One region of the Paenibacillus sp. FSL E2-0178 genome, then DNA from elsewhere that is predicted to be linked to it. Evidence: a T-box and tRNA genes for the amino acid it is inferred to sense, from the RefSeq annotation. Region 1 holds a T-box; the other holds one or more tRNA genes.
What was found. The T-box of region 1 lies ahead of argS (arginine--tRNA ligase). A T-box ahead of a tRNA ligase gene usually reads a tRNA of that ligase, here a tRNA-Arg.

Region 1 (3,146 bases):
CCCGCCATGCTCGTTACCGCCGCTATTCCCGGTACCGCTCTCCGCCAAAGCGCTGCCTTTACTGAGCACACGGCTTGCCCGGGCATAGGCATACATCAGATAAACGCCAGTGTTGCCGGAAATTTCCATGGCCTGATTGAAGTCAAACACAATCTCTGTACCCAGATTGAAGCGCAGCAGATAGTAGCGGATGGCAGCAGTGGCGATGAGCCGGCTGGACAGGCCGTTTTTGTCGGAACGGGTAGTCTCGATGGAATGCTCCATAAGCCGGACCAGCTCGGTTACCTTGATGCCGATGCCCTGGCGTCCGGACATGGCGTAGGAGCTTTTGCCGGCGGAGGTGTCCAGACCGAGCCCCGCAGCAGAAGCCGGACTTAGCGAAACTACACCATAACTTACATGATGCAGCCGATCCGCCTGCTCGCTGTAGCCCAGTGCCTGGAAGGCCTGCTTAACCATCGCCTGCGGATACTCCTGTCTGTAGTCGATCACGTTCACGACCTTGTCTGCGCGTCCAAAAGGCAGCGTCTCCCCCCTCAAGCCGGTCGTCCACAGCCCGCTGCCAAATTCGCTGTAGGCGAAGTCCTTGTCCAAGAGGCCGAATTTCCACAGATGATATGCGATATCCTTGGCCGTATAGGTCAAAATCCCGTTCGAGCGCACCAGCACCTTATCCTTCTGATGCTCCTCTTCTGTCTCTTGTGTCTCCTGTGCGCCAGTGCCAGCGGATTGCTTCAGCACCCAGCAGCCGTCCAGCTTGCCTTCCTTCTCCTGAACGAACACATCTGTCTGCGACAAAAGGCCGAAGGCGGAAGACCAGAAGCCTTCTTTCAGAATACTGCTCTCCCAAACAAGCAGGTCGTAGTGAATGCCGAAGCTGCGCATCTCCTCCACATGCTCTTTTACAATCTGTCCGGCGACAAGGTTGCCAATCCAGGCGGTATTGCCATGCCCCTCTTCCAGCGCGTGAAGAATTTCGGTCCGTTTATTTACACTTTCAGGATGCTCCGCGTACTCCTTGTTGATCTCAGCGTAAATATCCCAGCAGTAATCTCCGAAACGGGCATGCTTCCCGGCAAGCGGGACATTCAAGAGGCCGACTACAGTATCTGCAAGCTGATTGCCAAGATCATCCACGTAGTTGTGCACCTCGACGGTATGACCGGTTTTTCTCAAAATTCTAACCAGTGCATCCCCGATACAGGAGTTTCTCAGGTGCCCGATATGCATGGATTTGTTCGGGTTCACCGAGGTATGCTCTACAATAACCTTCTCACCGCCAGCCTGCGGAATTGCAAAATCAGTCGTGGCCCATACCTGCCAATCGATGTACATATTAATGAAACCCGGCGGCGCAACCTCGATTCTCTGCAGCAGTCCGTTAACGGAGCCCGATGACTTCAGCTCGGCGATGATCAGTTCTGCGATGACGGCCGGGGCTTTGCGCAGGGTACGGGCCAGCTGCATGGCTATATTGCTGGAGTAGTCTCCATGGTCCGCATTCGCCGGTTGCTCCAGAGCCACTTTTACCGCAGAGCTGCCGGGAATCCCCAGGTCTTCAGATACTTTGTGAATACATTGTTCCAGACTGTTCTTGATCAGCTGACTTAGCATTAACATGAGTAAATACCTCCTATATTTGTGAAAAGTGTAAGCGGCCGCTAAAGGCCGTAGGGTAGTGCAGAATTCTAAAAGACAAAGAATAGACGACAAAAAAAGCCTTCGTCTCAAAAGAGACGAGGCTTATGCGCTCGCGGTACCACTCTCGTTGCTGAACCTACAGTTCAACCACCTTACAGGTTAACGGTCTTTAGCCGGGGCTTCCTACTCTTAAGGTTCAGAAGTCCATCTCACGGGTGCGCTTCATAATCCTGATCTGTACCGGCTTACACTCTCCCGGCTCGCTGGGGACTAGGGTTCAGGGTTATTACTCTCCCGGTCATCGATTCAATATGATTTTTATCAGTATAGCGAATTTCTGGAAGAAAGCAATAGCCGAATGTCAAGCGGAACCTTGTTGCCGGAAAATGCAACCCATAGCATCCGGTATTTGCAATAGATATCCGGCTTTGTCCACACCTCCAGTGATGGCTCGAATATAGTAAGTTGTTATCACTATTAAAATATTCGGAGAGGAGAACTCAAGATGAGCTTTTTATCTACAGGACCGATTGAAAATAATGCGGTAGGCGGGCTTAGACCTACCCAGCAGGTCACGGTCAAAATCGATAACCGAAGCGATACCATGTCTTCCTTGGTGACGGTAGAAGGTTACTATCTGGATGGAACCCGCACGCTATATGTCAGTGAAACGTTGAATGTACTGCCTAATCAGGTAGTGACAACCACGTATTATGCGGATCTGGATGCATTTGAGTTTATTTTTATCACTTCAGGAACCATTGATGAACATGTGCAAGTCTCAGTCTGGGGAAAAAATAGCTCAGGCGGCTTAGTAACGCCACACCGCCTGGTTTCTGCTGAACTTCTGGGAGCTACCACAGGAGTAACGGGCATCACAGGCACGACCGGGGTTACGGGTGCGACAGGCACAGCTGGAGCAACTGGGGTTACAGGTGCGACGGGCATAGCTGGAGCGACCGGGGTTACGGGTGCGACAGGCATAGCTGGAGCAACTGGGGTTACAGGTGCGACGGGCGTAGCAGGAGCAACTGGGGTTACAGGTGCGACAGGCATAGCTGGAGCGACCGGGGTTACGGGTGCGACAGGCACAGCTGGCGCGACTGGGGTTACGGGTGCGACAGGCATAGCTGGCGCAACCGGGGTTACAGGTGCGACGGGCATAGCAGGCGCAACCGGGGTTACAGGTGCGACAGGCACAGCCGGAGCGACTGGGGTTACAGGTGCGACGGGCGTAGCAGGAGCAACTGGGGTTACAGGTGCGACAGGCGTAGCAGGAGCGACTGGGGTTACAGGTGCGACAGGCACAGCCGGAGCGACTGGGGTTACGGGTGCGACAGGCACAGCCGGAGCGACTGGGGTTACAGGTGCGACGGGCGTAGCAGGAGCAACTGGGGTTACAGGTGCGACAGGCGTAGCCGGAGCGACTGGGGTTACAGGTGCGACAGGCGTAGCCGGAGCGACCGGGTTTACAGGTGCGACAGGCACAGCTGGAGCGACTGGAG
Region 2 (3,146 bases), 1.7 Mb from region 1:
CGACAGCAGCCGCCTCGTCTGTTACGAGAATATCCTCTTGGCCGAACCGCAGCATCGCATGAATGGCCTTAGCCTTGCGTTTGCCGCCGGCAATACCGATGACGACTTCTGTACGGATAATGTCTTCCAGGCGCAGCCCCATGGTCAGCATGGTATGAACCACCTCGCCATTCTCATTGAAATAATATCCGAACGATTCGGCTACCGCACCCTCGTCCTGAATCTCTGAGATTGTACCGGGGTCCAGCTTGCGGCGGTGAGTCATTTCAATGGCATCGCCAATTCCATGCACAATAATACGCGATCTGCGGATAATCTGCACAATCTCTCCAATATTGGAGTCCAGTGCGAGCGACTGATAGGCATCGCCGCTGAGCAGATCAGGCACATGCAGCAGACGGTAATTGGCACCAATCCGTTTGGCCATGGTCGAAGCAATGGTGTTGGCTTGGATCTCCATGCTCTCTCCCAGTCCTCCACGCGCCGGAACTACCCAGGCGTTCTTATAGGAAAGGGATAGCGGCGGGGTCAACTGATCGGCCATTTCGGCCAGGGTCGATCCGCCTGTGACGGCAATCGTGTCGTCACTGCGCAGTACACTGAGCAGTGCCTTCGAACCTGCACGCCCCAGTTCACGTTTGGTGAACAGCGAGGTCTCGCAGTCGCCAGGTACAACAACTACTTTACTGAGACCGTACGTAGTACGAATTTTCTCTTCCAGATCATCCAGGCCGAAGAGGCTCTTGGCGATCGGCTCCAGCAGGTCAAGCAGTCTGCGACCGGCTTCGCTAATGCGCATGCCGACGCTCTCGATCTCAATGAGCCCTTGCGATTTCAGAAGATCCGTCTCGGCGCGCAGCACCCGCTCGGTCATATCAAGCGAGGCGGCAAGCGTTCTGCGCCCAATAATATCGGACAGCATGATCTGATGTAGAATCGTATACCGTCTCTTAAGGGTTTCCATGAGATCAGGCAGAAGCTGCTTTTGGATTTCCAATAAATTACGCATGCTTTCACTCCTGCAACTTCGTCTTTCTCTTTTCCCTTGTTCGTGGTCTCAAAATGTCCCGGGTTAACTTTTTAAGTCCCACCCATATTCTACCCAAAACTGACGCCGAGTGCAAGTGTTCCGAGACTATAATTCTCAGACCCGTTTCATCTTATACATCTGCCGGTCTGTGAGAGGTAATCGCGCCCTTAAGCACATGCCTGAAAACCTCCATCACCTGACTGTCAGGTGGGAAGCTATCATCTGCCTGGGAGCCTGAAAAACTATTTTTTTGCACGATGGGTTTTACACGTTGCTTTTATGCAATAAGTGTATTATAATAATTTCTGTTGCGCCCGTGGTCCAATGGATATGACGTAGGCCTCCGAAGCCTGAGATCCAAGTTCGATTCTTGGCGGGCGCGCCATTATTTTCACTTTTGTACATAATTTAGCAATGCTTATATTATATTTAACCAAAGAGCCGCTTGATGGCTCTTTTTTTTGAATCTAAGTTTGACTTTCTTTGACTTTTTGTTTAAATTTGTTTATCATGTGGTTAATACGGTAACAGTAAAAAATGAACACATTCGAAGCACCAATTTCAAGGAGGTTTTCCACGTGAGTTATATTCCTATGGTAGTAGAACAGAGCAACCGCGGTGAGCGCGCTTATGACATCTATTCCCGCCTGCTGAAGGACCGCATCATTTTCCTTGGAACGGAGGTTAATGACGTGGTAGCCAATTCCATCATCGCACAAATGCTCTTCCTGGCTGCCGAGGATCCGGATAAGGATATTCACCTGTATGTAAACAGCCCTGGCGGCTCCATTACAGCGGGTATGGCTATATTTGATACAATGCAGTACATTAAACCGGATGTATCCACCATCTGTGTAGGGATGGCCGCTTCCATGGGAGCCTTCCTGCTGAACGCTGGCGCCAAGGGCAAACGCTTTGCCTTGCCGAACAGCGAAATTATGATTCACCAGCCGCTCGGCGGTGCCCAGGGTCAGGCTTCGGATATTGAAATCCGCGCCCGCCGCATCATCAAGCTGCGCGAGAAGCTGAACCGTATCCTGTCCGAACGTACGGGCCAGCCGATCGAGAAGATCGAGAAGGATACCGACCGCGATTACTTCATGAGTGCTGCCGATGCAGCTGAATATGGCATTGTCGATAAAGTCATTGAGAAGACCTTGCCGACTGGCGTTTAATTTCTATACTTCACCAACAAATAAAGAGGCTGCCACGGACCTACAGGTCTGCGGCAGCCTCTTTATGTGGCATATATACTGATGACTCACCTCAAGTTTCCATATCCCAGGGCATCCAGCTTGCCGGCGATCACCCGGTAGCCCCTGCCGTTCGGATGAATATGATCCAGGAACAGCAGCCCCCGCTCATTGCCGGCAAATTCATGATAAATGGAAGCAAATCCTACGGCATAACTGCTGTAGCCGGCAGCATAGCGGTTGAACTGCCTCACCCAATCTGTGGCCTCATCCACCTGAGGATACGGATTATAGAGGCCTACTATCCGGATAATGTAAGGACTTCGCGTGCCCGCCTTCAGCTGTGACAGAGTACTCATAATATCACTGAAATTCCGTTTGCAGTCCCGGAGTGCTTTTTGCAGATACCCATTCAGCTCACCTGGCCTCCCCGCTGCGGCTTTGGCGGCCTTAATCAGATCATTGCCGCCGATAGAGACGGTAATGATCTCTGCATCCTTAACCGCAGAACGAAAGCCGCCGTCTGTCTTGAGACGCTGCTCCAGCCCCGCTGTTGTCAGACCATTCACTCCTAGATTCGCAGAAGCAACCGGAGTCTGCAGCCGCCCTTCCGCCATCCGGCGGTAGACGGGAACAAATCCGTTCCCGGGCAGCGCCCCGAATCCGGTCGTTAATGAATCTCCAATGGCCGTATACTGATAGACCATAGCCTTCCCTCCCCGCTATAAGCTGCTTGCTTTCTTTAGCTTATGACTGCCCGGGGGATGTGGTAACGGCAGGGCGGCCTTATTAGGCCCGCAAAAAAATCCTGCCCTCATGTCTCCCGGAGGAAACGCAAGGGCAGGATAGATGAAGCTACCGGAACTGGAACTGTGAAGCCTATACGTTATTTCAGTGCAGCGAACGGACTGCTTCCGTCCGGC

Region 2: it has a tRNA-Arg gene. The T-box ahead of argS (arginine--tRNA ligase) is inferred to sense a tRNA for this amino acid. The anticodon was not compared.

Annotation. Positions count from the first base shown of each region.
Region 1 covers NZ_CP151953.1:6,226,446-6,229,591, forward strand. The annotation lists gene argS (arginine--tRNA ligase) at 1-1,614, opposite strand, end outside; T-box leader at 1,730-1,952, opposite strand; gene MHI42_RS27195 (collagen-like protein) at 2,147-3,146, shown strand, end outside.
Region 2 covers NZ_CP151953.1:4,558,049-4,561,194, forward strand. The annotation lists gene MHI42_RS19625 (sugar-binding domain-containing protein) at 1-1,009, opposite strand, end outside; tRNA gene MHI42_RS19630 (tRNA-Arg) at 1,341-1,415, shown strand; gene clpP (ATP-dependent Clp endopeptidase proteolytic subunit ClpP) at 1,609-2,205, shown strand; gene MHI42_RS19640 (GDSL-type esterase/lipase family protein) at 2,292-2,930, opposite strand; gene MHI42_RS19645 (DUF4163 domain-containing protein) at 3,110-3,146, opposite strand, start outside.